DNA from 4 places in the Affinirhizobium pseudoryzae genome. Region 3 is predicted to be linked to each of the others. Evidence: predicted binding sites of a transcription regulator. Region 3 holds the regulator's gene; each other region holds the start of a gene.
What was found. Region 3 encodes PhoB, which activates phosphate uptake and scavenging genes when phosphate is short. Its sites were predicted from a motif close to TGTCATNNANCTGTCAT; they were not measured.
Positions count from the first base shown of each region.

Region 1 (4,259 bases), 150 kb from region 3:
GTTTTCAACCATGATCGGCCCTCAATACTGCACGCGGCGTTCAACATAACGGAACTGCACGAAGGTCAGTACCATCACGATCATCATCAGGAGAACCGACTGCGCCGAGGACGAGCCGAGGTTCAGGCCGAGATAACCATCCTGGTAGACCTTGTAGACCAGCGTCGTGGTCGCCTGTGCCGGACCGCCCACCGTCGTCGCATCGACGATCGGGAAGGTGTCAAACATCGTGTAGTTCACGTTGATGATGAACAGGAAAAAGGTGGTGGGCGACAATAGCGGCAAAGAGATCGTGAAGAAGCGCTTCACCGGTCCCGATCCATCGATCGCGGCGGCTTCCATCAGCGATTGCGGCACGGACTGAAGGCCGGCGAGGAAAAACAGGAAATTGTAGGATACCTGTTTCCAGGCCGCGGCAATGATGATCAGGATCATCGCCTGGGTGCCGTTCAGATCATGATCCCAATCGATCCCGATCTTTTCGAGGAAGAAGGGCATGAGGCCCGTGGAACTGTTGAACAGGAACCACCACAACACGCCGGCGACCACCGGGGCCACGGCATAGGGCCAGACGAGCAGCGTGGTATAGACCTTGCCGGTGCGCACCAGGCGATCCACGGCAGCGGCGAAGGCAAGGCCGAGAATCATCGACAGCGCCGTCACCGACACGGCAAAGACCGCCGTCCGCGACAGGGCATCCAGATAGTTCGGATCCTCGAAGAGGCGCTGGTAATGCAGAAATCCAACAAAGACGGTCGACAGACCGAAGGGGTCTTCCCGCTCGAAGGAGGACTTCACCGCCTGCGCCGCCGGCCAGATGAAGAATACGAGCGTGATGAAAAGCTGGGGCGCGAGCAGCAGGTAAGGCAGCAGCCGGCTGTTGAAGGTCGTTTTTTTGGTATCCATTGAGCCCTGCCAGATTGGTCCGGACAAAGGAAGGGAGGACCGGCCGTCGGCCGCCCCTCCCCTCTGGGTCAGCGATGATCAGTTATTGGCGGCTTCGAATTCGCGAAGCAGCTTGTTGCCGCGCTCGACGGCGCTGTCGAGAGCCTGCTTGGCGTCCTTCTTGCCGGCCAGCAGCGACTGGAACTCTTCATCCACGATCGTGCGAACCTGGGTGAAGTTGCCAAAACGCAGACCCTTGGAGTTCGCGCTCGGCGTGCCGCGGGTGATCTGCTCGATAGCGATATCGGAGCCTGGGTTCTTGGCGTAGTAACCCTGGCTCTTGCCAAGCTCATAGGCCGCGTTGGTGATCGGCAGGTAGCCGGTGAACTGGTGCCAGTCGGCCTGGACTTCCGACTTCGAGAGGTAGGAGAAGAACTTCGCAACGCCCTTGTAGACGGCCTTGTCCTTGCCATTCAGAACCCAGAGCGTCGCGCCGCCGATGATGGAGTTCTTCGGCTCCTTCGTGACGTCGTCATAATAGGGCAGCGGAGCAAAGCCCGGAGTGAAGTTCTTGGCGTTGTTGATGACGCCCGCACGGCCGGCCGACGAGTTCATCGTCATGGCGCATTCCTGGGCGTAGAACATCGTCGCTGCCTGATCGCCGCCCACCGGGCCGCCATACTTGAAGAGGCCTTCATCCTGCCACTTCTTCAGGTTGGCCCAATGCTTGACCTGAACCGGACCGTTGAACTTGAACTCGCTCTTCAGGCCGCCGAAGCCGTTTTCCAGCGTGCCGAAGGGCTGGTCGTGCAGAGCCGACAGGTTTTCCGTCTGAACCCAGGTGATCCAGGCCGAGGTGAAGCCGCACTTAGCAGCGCCGGAAGAGACGATCTTCTTGGAAAAGTCTTCGACTTCCTTCCAGGTCTTCGGTGCCACTTCCGGATCAAGGCCGGCCTTCTTGAAGACGTCCTTGTTGTAATAGAGGATCGGCGTCGAGGAGTTGAACGGCAGCGACAGGATGTTGCCTTCCGTATCGGAATAATACCCGACGACCGGACCGAGGAAAGACTTCGTGTCGAAGGCTTCGCCTTCATCCTTCATCAGCTTGTAGACCGGATAGACGGCGCCCTTGGCGGCCATCATCGTGCCCGTGCCCACTTCGAAAACCTGCACGATGGCCGGCTGCTGGTTGGCGCGGAACGCAGCGATCGCTGCGGTCAGGGTTTCCGGATACGAACCCTTGTAGACCGGAACGACCTTGTAGTCGCTCTGGCTTTCGTTGAACTTCGTGGCGATCTCCTCGAGCTTCTTGCCGAGTTCGCCACCCATGGCGTGCCACCAGGTGACTTCGGTTGCTGCGAGCGAGGTGGTTGCCGAGAGCGCGAGCGCTGCTGCGGCCAATGCGAGCTTCTTGAACATGGTGTCTCCCTCTATCTCCGGTAGATCGGATGTGGCTGGCTTAGCGGCCTTATGTGACGCGTCCTTAAAGGATTTATGACAGCACCATTACAGGAGAGCCTGATATTGCACAGCTTTGCAAGCTTTTCAGAAGGCATCCACAAAATGTCGGGGAAGCTTCCATTGCTGCATTGCAACAATATCGTATCGATAGGAAAGCAGATGTGCGTTGGACTGCCTTGAAATCCAATGGTTGGAAGCAGCACGGATGCGATGCTGCGTTGCAGGACCAACAGCATCCACGGCATTACGCGCATCTTGGCGCATTTTCACTTCGACGAAGGCAACAAGATCTCCGCGGCGGGCAATGATATCGATTTCACCCGAAGGCGTGCGATAGCGCATGACGAGGATTCGGTAACCCTTCAGCCGCAGAAAAAGGGCCGCGGCATATTCGGCAAGGCGCCCGCGGCGCTCCGCCCTCCGCCGCTTCAGCCTTTTCTCGTCAGCCGCCATCGCCATCCTTCAATTCGATGAGCCGCTGATAGAGATCCTTGCGCGACAGGCCAGTCAGGCGCGCGGCCTCGGCGGCCGCCTTCGTCGCCGGCATGCTGGCGGCAAGTTCTCGCAGCATCACGTCGACATCGACCGCAGCCGGCACATCGTCAAAGGCCGGCGGGCCGATGACCAGCACCACCTCGCCCTTCACCGTCGCATCGGCATATTGGGCCGCGAGATCGCCGAGCGATCCCCGGCGGAACTCCTCGAAGGTCTTGGTCAGTTCCCGGCAGACGCAGGCCGGCCTGGACGGCCCCAGCACGTCGGCGGCGATGACCAGCGTGTCGGCAATCCGGTGCGGCGATTCGAAGAAGATCAGCGTCGCCGGGATCTTGGAGAGTTCCGCCAGCCGGTCGCGGCGTCCCTTTTCCTTGACCGGCAGGAAACCCGCAAACAAAAAGGCGTCGGACGGCAGGCCGGAGCCGACGAGGGCGGCGAGCGGCGCGGAGGGACCGGGGATCGGCACCACCTTGTGGCCGGCCTCCAGCGCCAGCTGACCGAGGCGGTACCCCGGATCGGAGACGAGCGGCGTTCCGGCATCCGAAACAAGCGCGACGGACTTGCCCTCATCGAGCGCCGCAATCAGCCTTGGCCCGGCCTCGTTGGCATTGTGCTCGTGATAGGCGAAGGGACGGCCAGAAATGCCGAAGCGGTCGAGCAGCACGCGGGTGACGCGGGTATCCTCGCAGGCCAGCACATCGGCGCCCGCCAGCGTTTCGAGTGCCCGAAGCGTGATATCACCCAGATTGCCGATCGGCGTTGCCACCAGATAAAGCGCCGGCTCGAGCGGCCTTGCCGGCACCGCGACATTGGCGACACGGTAGGTTCGGGAGGTCGCCTTTTCATTATCCGTCACGTCTGCGCCTGACCTTTCTGGGCTATTCCGGGCTGTTTTCGCCTTTATGGGGGAGGCCGGCAGATTGGGCAAGCAGGCAGCATCACCACGCATGGCTGTGGAAAGCTGTGCGAAGTCTCTTGCACCGCACCGAAATCCTCCACGCGATTGGCAGGCCCCCTTGCCTTTTCCTTCAAAACTCTGCCATTTTGCCCGTCCACATCGTCCGACCACCCTGACGGACAAGCATAACTTCCGGTCCTTCCGGACCGGCACGGTCGAAAGCGGTAGCGTCCATGCGTATTACTCTTGAGCGGTCCAACCTTCTTAAGTCGCTGAACCATGTTCACCGGGTCGTGGAACGCCGCAACACGATCCCGATCCTGTCCAACGTCTTGATGCGCGCCTCCGGCAACGAGCTGGCGCTGAAGGCGACCGACCTTGATCTGGAAGTCACGGAAGAAGTGCCGGCCATGGTGGAACAGGCGGGTGCGACCACCGTTCCGGCCCACCTTCTCTACGAAATCGTCCGCAAGCTGCCGGATGGCGCGGAAGTGCGCCTCACCACCAATCCGGATGGCGG
Region 1 covers NZ_CP049241.1:846,836-851,094, forward strand. The annotation lists gene ugpE (sn-glycerol-3-phosphate ABC transporter permease UgpE) at 1-12, opposite strand, end outside; gene ugpA (sn-glycerol-3-phosphate ABC transporter permease UgpA) at 22-906, opposite strand; gene ugpB (sn-glycerol-3-phosphate ABC transporter substrate-binding protein UgpB) at 985-2,304, opposite strand; gene G6N78_RS04160 (YraN family protein) at 2,431-2,799, opposite strand; gene rsmI (16S rRNA (cytidine(1402)-2'-O)-methyltransferase) at 2,789-3,697, opposite strand; gene dnaN (DNA polymerase III subunit beta) at 3,973-4,259, shown strand, end outside.
Region 1: ugpB (sn-glycerol-3-phosphate ABC transporter substrate-binding protein UgpB) is a predicted target of PhoB. The motif match lies at 2,380-2,396, and genes of this name have one in related genera.

Region 2 (4,259 bases), 610 kb from region 3:
GCACCCGTGTTGCGCGAGCTGTGACGGAATGACCAAAACCTTGCCGGGCCTGCATTAAATCTTTGTCACCTTGGCGAATCCGGCGCGATTCGGGCCGAGGCTACTTGAAGCCATGCGGCCAACGGCGCATATTCAGGGCATGCTTGCTGAGGCTCCGCAGCGGCGCCAGGGCCAACCGGGCTCGACACCGTAGCAACATCGGGGCTTTGAGAGGACACCATGTCTGACCGCTTTAACTACCAGACCCGCGCCCAGACCGGCGCGATGATCGATGAAGGCCTGCGCACCTACATGCTGAAGGTCTATAACCTGATGGCGCTCGGTCTCGCCATCACCGGCCTTGCCGCTTTCGGCACCTGGCAGCTTGCCGTCGATGGCGGTCAGCTGACCGCATTCGGTACGGCGCTTTATGCGAGCCCGCTGAAGTGGGTGGTCATGCTCGCCCCGCTGGGAATGGTCTTTTTCCTGAGCTTCCGGATCAACCGCATGTCGGTCTCCGCCGCGCAGACGACCTTCTGGATCTATGCCGCGCTGATGGGCCTTTCCCTCTCGTCGATCTTCCTGGTCTTCACCGGCCAGAGCATCGTGCAGACCTTCTTCGTCACGGCGGCTTCGTTCGGTGCCCTCTCACTCTACGGCTACACCACGAAGCGTAACCTGACGGCGATGGGTTCGTTCATGATCATGGGTCTGTTCGGCCTGATCATCGCCTCGATCGTCAACATCTTCCTCGCCTCTTCGGCGCTTGGCTTTGCCATCTCCGTGCTCGGCGTACTGATCTTCGCGGGCCTCACCGCTTACGATACACAGAAGATCAAGGAAATGTACTTCGATGGCGACGACGCAGCCGTCATGGGTCGCAAGGCGATCATGGGTGCGCTGACGCTCTACCTCGATTTCGTCAACCTGTTCATGTTCCTCTTGCAGTTCCTCGGCAACCGCAACAACTGAACCGGATACCAGGTACACCTTTAGAAAGGCGGCTCTCGGGCCGCCTTTTTTCGTCGGCTTTCGCATTGCGGCGATCACGGGATTGTCATCAGGCCGGACGAGGCTTAGCGTTGGCCATCGTCCGATTGATTGAATTTGCAAGCTTCCATGACATTTCTCCTGCGCGACGCGACCGCGTCTGACCTTCCCGCCATCACCGCCATCTATCGCGACAGCGTTCTCAACGGAACGGCAAGCTATGAGCTTGATCCGCCGGATGAGGCCGAGATGCACGCCCGTTTCGAGGCGATCTTGGACAAGGGGTATCCCTACATCGCCGCCATCGACAGGGACGGCACGCTTCTGGGTTACGCCTATGCTTCGGCCTTCCGCACCCGCCCGGCCTATCGATGGCTGGTGGAGGATTCCATCTATCTCGCCCCTGAGGCCCGTGGACGCGGGATCGGCAAGGCCCTGCTGAAGGAACTGGTGGCCCGTTGCACGGGCGCCGGCTTCCGCCAGATGGTGGCGGTTATCGGTGGTGCCAGCGAAGCCTCCTGCGCGCTGCATGCAGCACTCGGTTTCCGGATGGTCGGAACGCTGACCGGCACCGGCTTCAAACACGAGCGCTGGCTGGATACGGTCTTCATGCAGCGTGAGCTGGGGGATGGCAACGCCACACCGCCCGGTGCGATTCGCCCCGGCGGGGGCTGAGCCAGACCTCCTGCGGTGCGGCCGGCCTATTCGACGAGCTTCAGAACCTTGTCGAAGACCTTGAGCACCTGCGGCAACTCATGGCCGCGCTTGAGGATCATGCCGTGCGTGTTGACGACGCTATAGGCACCCTGCTTGGCAGAAAGCTTCGGGTTTTTCTCGATGCGGAAGAGCGGCATCTCGCCCGAGCGTTTGAAGATGGAAAAGACCGCCTTGTCCTTCATATGGTCGATGGCGTAGTCCTTCCACTCGCCTTCGCCCACCATGCGGCCATAGATACGAAGAATCGCATCGAGTTCACGGCGGTGGAACGTGACAGGGATCGGATCCAGGTTCTGGCGGTATTGACCGAGATCGACGACGACATTTGCCGAGGATGAACCCGGCGCGTTTAAATCCGGCTGATCAGTCATCAAAGCTCCCAAGCCTTGTAACACTTCCATGACAGTGTGCCCGACTGGGGGCAAAATGCAAGCGACGAAGCGGAAACGCCGATCGTCCCGGGAAGGTCCCAGAGGGGCCGATTAAATCTGACATTGTTTCCGGTGTTTGCCCGAATTCGAACAAACAGACGCCGGATTCGCAGGGCAGTCTTCCTGTTATCCAGCTGGCGCCCCGCGCCAGACCGGGCCGGTCCTTGGCGTTGACCTTACCCCCAGCCCCCATCGCCAAGGGCCGGACCTTTCTCACCGGCCCTCAATCGTGCCGCTTGCGGCCCGCCATGATCAGCGTGGCACCGAGGATCGCCGCCGGCTCGCCCTTCGGGCTGGAGGTCTGCAGAAGCACGGCGCACCCATCCTTCTTCGTCCGTCCGAGTGTCTTTGCCGGCAGCGTGATCTTCTGTGGCTTTCCATCCCACATGCCGACCGTCTGCACGTCGTAAACGCTGTGCCAGTATTCCATGGTGCGGCCGCTGTTTTCGCCGCGCTGCACCTCGACCTCTTCCTTCTTGGTGAAGTAGGCGACCACGATATCCGCACGCCCCTCACCGGCGCCGATGTCGATGACCATCTGGTCATCCTGCATGCGGACTGCGACCGGCACCCTCATGCCTTCGCCCTTGCCGGTCATGTCCTCCACCAGCGTATTGATGGCGGGAAGATCCATGCCCTTCACATGCTGGCGGCCATTGATGATGGCCTGGGGGGTGTAGACGCCGCTGCGCCCCATGGAATGCGCGTAGCCATACTGGCGTTCGGTGTTCTCCTTGGAGCTCAGCGTGTCGGTCCAGCCGAGGTAGTTCCAGTAATCGACGTGGTAGGACAGAGCCACCACATCACCCTGCTGAACGAGTTTCTTCAGCGCAGCATCGGCCGGCGGACAGGAGACACAACCCTGAGAGGTAAACAGTTCAACAACGCCCTTCGGCGAAGCAACATCGCCTGCCCATGCGTTGCCGCAAAAGAACAGGGCCATCAGCAGCAGGGTGCCGCAACGGGCTGTCAGCAGGTGGGAATTTCCGAGAGGCATCACAAGTCTTCGTTGCACGAGGCAGTTTGGGTCGGGTCAAACCTAACCCGTCCCGTTCATCAATCGGAAGTCACAAGCGGGTGAGACCCCGCCGATCAGGAAATTGCGCATAAAAAAGCCGCCGAGCAAGTCTGCCCGGCGGCTTCACGATCAGTTTTTCACGATTCAGGCCGCGAGATCGCGCAGAACCGTCTGCAGGATGCCGCCATTGTTGACGTAGGTGACCTCATCCAGCGTATCGATGCGGCAGAGGATCTTGATCTCCTTCACGGACCCATCCGCATAGGTGATCTTGGCCGTCTTCCATTCGCGCGGCTTGATCTCGCCGTTGAGGCCTTCGATGGTGACGGTCTCGTCACCCTTCAGATCCAGGCTCTGCCAGCTCATGCCCTCTTCGAAGACAAAGGGAACGACGCCCATGCCGACGAGGTTCGAACGGTGGATACGCTCGAAGGACTGGGCGATCACGGCGCGCACGCCGAGCAGGTTGGTGCCCTTGGCAGCCCAGTCACGCGAGGAGCCGTTGCCGTATTCGACACCGGCGAAGATGACGAGCGGAACGCCCTCGGCCTTGTACTTCATGGCCGCGTCGTAGATCGACATCTCTTCCTTGGACGGATAGTGGACGGTGTAACCGCCTTCCTTGCCGTTCGGGCCGAGCATGAAGTTGCGGATGCGGATGTTGGCGAACGTGCCGCGCATCATCACTTCATGGTTGCCACGGCGCGTGCCGTACTGGTTGAAGTCCGCAACCGAGACGCCATTGCCGATGAGGTAGGCACCGGCCGGAGACTGCGCCTTGATCGAACCGGCCGGAGAAATGTGGTCGGTGGTGATCTTGTCGCCGAAGAGACCGAGAACCCGGGCATTGACGATGTTCTCAGTGCCGAGACCGGCCTTCTTCGGCATGCCGACGAAGTAGGGCGGGTTCTGCACGTAGGTCGACTGGTCGTCCCAGGCATAGGTCTGGCCTTCCGGAACCTGCACGGCCTGCCAGTTGGCATCGCCCTTGAAGACGTCGGCATACTTGGTTTCGAACAGTTCGCGGGTGACGTACTTCTGGATGAACTCCTGCACTTCGGCAGAGGTCGGCCAAATGTCCTTCAGGTAGACCGGGTTGCCGTCACGGTCTTCGCCGAGCGGCT
Region 2 covers NZ_CP049241.1:1,305,274-1,309,532, forward strand. The annotation lists gene G6N78_RS06435 (ABC transporter permease) at 1-24, shown strand, start outside; gene G6N78_RS06440 (Bax inhibitor-1/YccA family protein) at 220-951, shown strand; gene G6N78_RS06445 (GNAT family N-acetyltransferase) at 1,099-1,644, shown strand; gene G6N78_RS06450 (DUF2794 domain-containing protein) at 1,671-2,057, opposite strand; gene G6N78_RS06455 (DUF1223 domain-containing protein) at 2,341-3,060, opposite strand; gene acnA (aconitate hydratase AcnA) at 3,280-4,259, opposite strand, start outside.
Region 2: G6N78_RS06450 (DUF2794 domain-containing protein) is a predicted target of PhoB. The motif match lies at 2,075-2,091, and genes of this name have one in related genera.

Region 3 (4,259 bases):
CCTGCATGAATCCGGCACGGGTCTCTCCGGCGGCCAGCAGCAGCGCCTGTGCATCGCCCGGGCGGTCGCCGTGTCGCCGGAAATCATCCTGATGGACGAACCCTGCTCGGCGCTCGATCCGATCGCGACGGCCAAGGTCGAGGAACTGATCCACGAACTGCGCACCAACTTCACCATCGTCATCGTCACGCATTCCATGCAGCAGGCGGCGCGTGTGTCCCAGCGCACGGCTATGTTCCACCTCGGCCTGCTGGTCGAAGAGAACGACACCGACAAGATGTTCACCAACCCGGATGATCAGCGCACGCAGGATTACATCATGGGTCGCTTCGGCTGATGCCGCGCCGATCCGCCTTCCGCTGACAACCCTTGATCCGAGGATGACAAACCATGTCCCCCAGCCATATTCTCTCGGCCTATGACGAAGACCTGAAATACCTGAACCGCCGCATCTCCGAAATGGGCGGCCTTGCCGAACAGATGTGCGGCGATGCCGTTCGCGCGCTCGTCAATTCCGATGGTGCACTTGCCCAGAAGGTCATCTCCGACGACGTGATCCTCGATACCGCCGAGCGCGAGATCCAGGAGAAGGCCATCATCACGATCGCCCGCCGCCAGCCGGTGGCCGGAGACCTGCGCGAAATCATCGGCGTGCTGCGCATCGCCTCCGACCTGGAACGCGTCGGCGACCTCGGCAAGAACACTGCCAAGCGCGTGATCGCCGTTCAGGGCACCGGCGTGCCGCGCAAGCTCGCACGCGGTTTGGAACATCTCTCCGATCTGGCCCTCGTCCAGCTCAAGGAAGTGCTCGACGTCTTCTCCAACCGCTCGGTGCAGAAGGCGGAAGCCATCCGCCTGCGCGATGAAGAGATCGACGCGATGTACACCTCGCTGTTCCGCGAACTCCTCACCTACATGATGGAAGATCCGCGCAACATCACCACCTGCACCCATCTCCTCTTCTGCGCCAAGAACATCGAGCGCATCGGCGACCATGCCACCAATATTGCCGAGACGATCTATTACATCGCAACTGGCGCTGCCCCCGAAGGCGAACGCCCGAAGGACGACACGTCGAACACGCTGGGCGCAGTGGCAGAGTAAGGGCGCTACCGGCGCCTGCTTTCAGGAGTGCATGAACCATGCTGCCGAAAATTGCGGTTGTTGAGGATGAAGAAGCGCTGAGCGTGCTTCTTCGCTATAACCTCGAGGCCGAGGGGTATGAGGTGGAAACCATCCTGCGCGGTGACGAGGCGGAAATCCGCCTGCAGGAGCGGCTGCCGGATCTCCTGATCCTCGACTGGATGTTGCCCGGCGTATCCGGCATCGAGCTTTGCCGCCGCCTGCGGATGCGCCCGGAAACCGAGCGCCTGCCGATCATCATGCTGACGGCGCGTGGTGAGGAGAGCGAACGCGTGCGCGGTCTGGCAACCGGTGCCGACGATTATGTCGTCAAACCCTTCTCGACGCCGGAACTGATGGCGCGGGTGAAAGCGATGTTGCGAAGGGCCCGGCCGGAGGTGCTCTCCTCGGTTCTGCGCTGCGGCGATATCGAACTCGATCGCGAAACGCATCGCGTCCACCGCAAGAGCCGCGAGGTGCGTCTGGGGCCGACCGAATTCCGGCTGCTGGAATTCCTGATGGCCTCGCCCGGTCGCGTCTTTTCCCGCTCGCAACTGCTCGATGGTGTCTGGGGCCACGACATCTACGTGGACGAACGCACCGTCGATGTGCATGTCGGACGGCTGCGCAAGGCGCTGAACTTTTCCAACATGCAGGATGTCATCCGCACCGTCCGCGGTGCCGGTTATTCCATGGAAGCGTGAACCCTCGCGCCTGATCTCCACCATCGAACCCGGCCTCGTGCCGGGTTTTTTGTTGGCTCCCTCCAAAATCCGGGCACAAAAAAAGCGGGCCTCGTACCCGCTTTCTTCGAGATGCGCTGGAATGATCAGCCGCGGGCGACCGCATTGGCGGCGCGGCGGCGCTCGTTCACCGGCTGGTAGGCCAGGCGGGCGTGGTATTTGCAGTAGGGCGAGCTTTCGCCGGATTCTGCGCCGCAGAAGTGGAAATCGTCCTTCAGCGGGTCGCCGACCGGCCACTTGCAGGTGCGCTCCGTCAGTTCCGTCAGCGCCAGGCGGCGTGCCATCGGAACGATGACGTTCGTCGTGGTGACCGGTTCCTGCGTTTCGAGAATGGTGAGTTCGATCTCTTCCTTCACCATCGTGGCGCCGACAGAGCGGGTCACCGTGCGCGTGGCCGCGCCAGGGGCCGTCGCCGCCGTCGGGCGGGCATTGTAGGTGGTGGGGCGCGGTGCAGGGGTGGTGCGCTTCTGCGTCCGGTTCTGCTGGGCGTTTCCGCCTGCCTTCACACGTCCCGGAAGGCACAGCCGGTGCACCTTGCCGATGACCGCGTTGCGGCTCACGCCGCCCAGTTGCGCGGCAATCTGGCTCGCGCTCAGTCCTTCCGCCCACAACCTTTTCAGTCGTTCGACGCGTTCGTCATCCCAATTCATGCTGTCTCTCCGCCTTGAGCACACCCAGCAAGACAGAATCTCTCACCGTTACGGCGAACGTAATTCGCCGCGCATACTACATCTATACTTTTGGTGACTAGTTCCGCCGCATGCAGTCTAGTAATTGATCTTTAACCTAATGGGCGGCGGACTCGCTGACAAGAGTCGCCGGAATCGTCGCGAATCGATTTCCGGGTTTTCCCCAACTTGCTGCCGCATAGAGTCATTTTTGTCACAGCTGCCGCAAGGGGCGCCAAGCGGGCTTCCGCGGCGTGAATCGACGCGGAATCCACGCTTTTGTTGACAGCGCGGGATGAAATGCGGATAGTGCGCCTGCCGCCCTTTGAGGCGGCATTTTTGATTTCTGGCGGCCCCGGCTGCCTGTTCTGGACAGTATGCCTGAAGGAGTGCATCGCCATGGCTGAAGCTGCGCTTTTCGACACGTTTGCAAGGGCACCACTGCGTTTCGTGCGCGGCGAGGGTGTCTGGCTCGTGACGGAAACGGGCGAGCGATATCTCGATTTCGGCGCAGGCGTGGCCGTGACCTCGTGTGGTCATTCCAACCCGCATCTTGTCGCGGCCCTGAAGGATCAGGCGGACAAGGTCTGGCACCTGTCGAACCTTTACGAGATCCCGGACCAGGAGCGGCTGGCCCGCCGGCTGGCGGATGCCACCTTCGCCGACAAGGTGTTCTTCACCAATTCGGGTGCCGAAGCGCTGGAATGCGCCATCAAGACGGCGCGGCGCTACCATTATTCCAAGGGCTATCCGGAAAAATTCCACATCATCACCTTTGAAGGCGCCTTCCACGGCCGGACCATCGCGACGATCGCAGCCGGCGGTCAGGAAAAGTACCTGGAAGGCTTCGGCCCCAAGGCGCCGGGTTTTGACCAGGTGCCCTTTGGGGATCTGGATGCGCTGAAGGCGGCGATCACGGAACACACCGCAGCCCTGCTGATCGAGCCGATCCAGGGCGAGGGCGGCATCCGGGTCGTGACCAAGGAATTCCTGCGCGAACTGCGCAACCTGTGCGATGAACACGGCCTGTTGCTGATGTTCGATGAGGTGCAGACGGGCGTCGGTCGGACCGGCAAGTTCTTCGCGCATGAATGGTCGGGTGTCACCCCGGATATCATGGCGGTGGCCAAGGGGATCGGCGGTGGTTTCCCGTTCGGCGCCTGCCTTGCGACGGCGGAAGCCGCCTCCGGCATGAAGCCCGGCGTGCACGGCACCACCTATGGTGGCAATCCGCTCGCCATGGCCGTCGGCAATGCCGTGCTCGATGTCATCCTGGCCGATGGCTTCCTGCAGAATGTCAACGACGTGGCACTCGTCTTCCGTCAGGGCCTTGCGGCACTCAAGGATCGCTTCCCCGGCGTGATCGAGGAGATCCGTGGCGAAGGCCTGATGCTCGGCATCAAGGCGCGCGTTCCGGCCGGCGAGCTTGTGACCGCAATGCGCGACGAACATATCCTCGGCGTTCCGGCCGGTGACAATGTCATTCGTCTGCTGCCGCCGCTGGTCGTGACGGCGGAAGAGGCCCGCGAAGGCATTGCCCGTATCGAACGCGCTGCGGAAAAGCTTCAGAGTGAACAGTTGAAGAAGTCGGCCTGACGGCCTTTTCGGAAAAAGCGGGCCGCCGGATGGCGCCCCGGATGGAACGGATCATGGCATCACCCAAGCATTTTCTCGACCTCTCGGCACTTTCGTCAGGGGATCTGCGTACCATTCTCGATGATGCGCT
Region 3 covers NZ_CP049241.1:699,936-704,194, reverse strand. The annotation lists gene pstB (phosphate ABC transporter ATP-binding protein PstB) at 1-337, shown strand, start outside; gene phoU (phosphate signaling complex protein PhoU) at 391-1,104, shown strand; gene phoB (phosphate regulon transcriptional regulator PhoB) at 1,143-1,826, shown strand; gene G6N78_RS03420 (GcrA family cell cycle regulator) at 1,952-2,515, opposite strand; gene G6N78_RS03415 (aspartate aminotransferase family protein) at 2,933-4,129, shown strand; gene argF (ornithine carbamoyltransferase) at 4,183-4,259, shown strand, end outside.

Region 4 (4,259 bases), 1.7 Mb from region 3:
CCACCGCCGCGAAAGGCCGCGACCGCCAATCTGCCGCCGCTGGGGAGCCCCTATCTGGTGATCGATCAGGCGGTGAAGCGGTTCGAAAAACCTGCCGGCATCGTGCGCCGGCTGGCGATCAAGTCGGGCCTCGCGCAGCCGGTGACAGGCGTGCAGGCGGTCGATGGCGTCAGTCTTGTCTTGAAGCGCGGCGAGGTGTTGGGTCTGGTCGGCGAATCCGGCTCCGGCAAATCGACGCTTGGACGCATGGCGGCCGGCATCACCGTTCCGAGCGCCGGCACCGTTCGTCTCAACGGGCAACCCGTGATGAGCAGCGGCCGCAGCCCTGCGAAGATCACCACCCGCGTTCAGACGATCTTCCAGGATCCCTTTGCCTCTCTCAACGGCCGCATGCGCATCGGCGACATCGTGGCGGAGGGACCGCTTGCCCACAAGCTTGTCACGCGGTCCGAAGCCGGGCGCTATGTGGCGGACTGGCTGGCGGCGGTCGGCCTTGATCCGGCCTTCGCCAACCGCTTCCCGCATCAGTTTTCCGGCGGGCAGAGACAGCGCATCGCCATTGCCCGCGCGCTTGCCATGCAGCCGGATGTCGTTGTCTGCGACGAGCCGGTCGCGTCCCTTGACGTGTCGATCCAGGCGCAGATCATCAACCTGCTCATCCGGTTGCGATCGGAGCTCGACCTGTCGCTGATCTTCATCAGCCATGACCTGTCGGTCGTGCGTCACCTCTGCGATCGCGTCGCCATCATGTATCGCGGGCGGATCGTCGAGGAAGGCGAGGCTGGCGCAATCTATGCCGATCCGCAGCACGACTACACCAAGCGCCTGCTGGCAGCCGTTCCCGTGCTGCCGATGGCTGCAGAATAACCCGGAAGGACGAGTGGCAATGGAACCCTGGCAATGGGACGAAGCAACGTGGCGCGGCAAGGTCGACAAAGTGCGCGCCGGACGCTCGCTGAAACCGAAGGTCTGGAAAGGCGGCGCCCGCTGCGCTGTCGCCCTTTCCTTTGACAGCGATCACGAGACCAATGAACTGCGCGACGGCGGCGAATCCATCGGCCGCCTGTCGCAAGGGCAGTATGGCAACCGGGTCGGCGTGCCGCGCATCCTCGAAACGCTTCGTGCGGCACAGGTTCCGGCCACCTTCTTCGTGCCCGCCGTTGCCGCGCTGCTCTACCCGGATGAACAACGACAGGTGATCGCCGAGGGCCATGAGATCGGCCTGCATGGCTGGATCCACGAGGTCAATACCAAGGTGCCGCCCGAAAAGGAGCGCGAACTGCATCTGCGCGCTGCCGACACGCTGGAAAAGATCACCGGCGTGCGCGCCGTCGGCATGCGAACCCCGTCCTGGGATTTTTCACCGGTGACGCTGCAGATCGAGCGCGAACTCGGCCTGCTTTACGACAGCTCGCTGATGGCCGACGACGACCCTTACGAGCTTGTCGAGGATGGCGAACCGACCGGCATGGTGGAATTGCCGGTGGAATGGATCCGCGACGATGCGGTCTATTTCAACATGAACCGGTTCACCGCCCACCGGCCCTATACGCCGCCCCCCGCCGTGCTCGACATCTTCAAGCGGGAATTCGACCGCGCCTACAAGGAGGGCGGCCTCTTTCTGCTCACCATGCACCCGCATGTGACCGGCTACCGCTCGCGGATCTTCATCCTCGAAGAGCTGATCCGCCATATCCAGGATCATGACGATGTCTGGTTCGGCACCCATGCCGATATCGCCCGCTTCGTGAAGGAAGACGGCTAGCAATCCCGTCAGCCCCAGCTCGTCGCGCCGTCTTGCCAACCGACGCGTGATGGCCTCTTAGGGTTCACCCTTTGGGTGCGCGTGCATCGGCAGAATGCCACTCTCCTGCGCTGTCCCCTTTTCCGAGGGCGTCATCGCCACGTCATACGATTGCGCTATTCCAGATTCATTCGAATGAATCGGACGACGTGCATGCAAAGAGACAGTTGGCAGATCATCAGAGACCGCCTCGCCGGCGATATCGCCTCGGGCAAGCTTGCGCCCGGCGCGCGCCTGCCGACGGAGCCGGAACTCTGCGCCGCATTCGGCGCAGGGCGCCACTCGGTGCGGCGCGCGGTTTCGGCGCTGGCGGTCGAGGGCAAGCTCAGGGTCGAACAGGGCCGCGGCACCTTTGTCGAGGCCGCGCCGCTCATCACCTACCAGATCGGGCGGCGCACGCGGTTTCGGCAAAACCTTCTGGAGCAGGGCATAGCGCCGACCGGCGAGCATCTCTCGGCGAAAATCATCCCGGCCCCGGCACGGGTGGCGCAGGCGCTTGGCCTCGCCGAAGAAACGCTCGTTCACCGCATCCTGCGCCGCAGTTTTGCCGATGGCGTGCCGATCAATCTCGGCATGGCCTTCCACGAAGCGGCACTCTTTCCGGATCTCGGCGCCCGGCGCGCAACGGGCACCTCCGTCACCGAAATCTACCGCGACCACGGCATCACGGACTATTTCCGCAAACGCACGACCATCTTCACGCGGCGGCCGGAACCGGACGAGGCGCGACTGCTCAGCCAGCATGTCGATCATCCCGTCATGGTGCTGACCAAGACCGACGTGACCGCCGACGGGCGGGCAATCGGCTATTCGGAAGCCGTCTGGGCCGGAGACCGCGTGCAGTTCAGTATTGATACCCTCGACGACCCCGATCCCTCCCCCTCCTCCCAAGGCTAGGGTCGGCCCGCGAAAGGACGAACGATGAGTGATGAAATGACCGGCGTCATCAGCGCCGGAATGCCTCCCCATGCCCATCTCTTGAATACTCTGGCGCGGGCCGATGATGGCCTGCTGAAGGGTTTTGCAGAGGGTGTGCTTCCCCTCCTCGGCGAGATCGAGGTGGTTCAAAGCCGCACCGGCCTCGTCATGCTCCCCCTGCGCGACACCGTTGCCTCCACCGATTTTCATCTGGGTGAGGTGCTTGTCGCAGAAGCGCATATCCGCCTGAAGGATAGGCCGATCGAAGGCTACGGCATGGTGATCGGCCGCGATCTCGAGCGCGCCATGGCCATGGCCGTGATCGACGCCGCCGCGATGGCGGGAACGGACGAAGAGCGTCTCGGCCATTTCATTGCGACGCAAGCCACGCGCATTCGGGCAGCAGACGAAGAGCGTCTGCGTGCCGTCGAGGCGACGCGCGTCGAGATGGAGACCTTCTGATCGTGACCCAAAGCCTCAACCAACGCTCGGCCCCTGTCGTGCCGGTTCGCAATGCCGCAGAGACACGCGCAAACGCCACCTATGACGCGCTGATGTGGGCGCTCGCGCGGCCAGGCACCATCCGGCAGCTGCCGGAAAACGATCCTTTTGCCGTTGCAGAAGCCCTTGTGGACCGGGAATGCCGGGTTTTTGCGAGCGATGCCGGTCTTGCCGAAAGGATCGCCGCAACCGGCGCCTGCCTCGCATCGGCGGCGCAGGCAGATCACGCCTTCCTCGCGCTCGATACACCTGCCGGCCTTGCCGCTCTCGACGATGTGCCGACAGGCTCCCACCTGTATCCGGACGAAGGGGCAACCGTTTTTGCCTCAGCCACGATTGGCCACGGTCGCGGTCTTCGCCTGTCGGGTCCCGGCATCGACGGCAAAGTGGAGATCCGGATCGGAGGCATCCCGGACGATGTCTGGGCGATCCGGAGCGACCGCTGCCTGTATCCGACCGGCTTCGAACTCTTCCTGATCGACGGCGACCAAGTGCTCGGCCTGCCGCGATCCACAATGATTGAGGTGCTGTGATGGCCTATGTGGCAACCCGTGGCGGCGAACGCGCCATAGACCAGTCCGAGAGGCTTTACCGGGCCGATCTCGGCGAGATCGACGCACAGCGCGTGACGGCGATCCGCCAGTCGCTGCCCTGGCTGATCGACCGGGTGATGGGCGAAGCCTCGCTGTATGAGCCGGATCTGGCGGCGCTGGCGCTGGCGCAGTCCGGTGGCGACCTCTACGAAGCCGTCCTTCTGCTGCGCGCCTGGCGCACCACCCAGCCGCGCCTTGCGATCGCGGAGCCGGTGAGACAGGAGGACCTGTTCACGGTGCGGCGCATCTCCGCCGCCTTCAAGGATATTCCGGGCGGACAGATCCTGGGGCCCACGCTTGACTATTCGCACCGCCTGCTGGCAACCGGCGTGCTGGAGGGCCAGCCATTCGTTCCAACCCCGGTGGAACCGGCGGCCCGCCCCGCGCCGGCCCGTCAGCCGTCACTTGCTGCCTGGCAGAAGTCCGTCGGACTGGTAGCCGAT
Region 4 covers NZ_CP049241.1:2,695,529-2,699,787, reverse strand. The annotation lists gene G6N78_RS13055 (dipeptide ABC transporter ATP-binding protein) at 1-867, shown strand, start outside; gene G6N78_RS13050 (polysaccharide deacetylase family protein) at 887-1,765, shown strand; gene phnF (phosphonate metabolism transcriptional regulator PhnF) at 1,958-2,701, shown strand; gene G6N78_RS13040 (phosphonate C-P lyase system protein PhnG) at 2,726-3,184, shown strand; gene phnH (phosphonate C-P lyase system protein PhnH) at 3,187-3,756, shown strand; gene G6N78_RS13030 (carbon-phosphorus lyase complex subunit PhnI) at 3,756-4,259, shown strand, end outside.
Region 4: phnF (phosphonate metabolism transcriptional regulator PhnF) is a predicted target of PhoB. The motif match lies at 1,895-1,911, and genes of this name have one in related genera.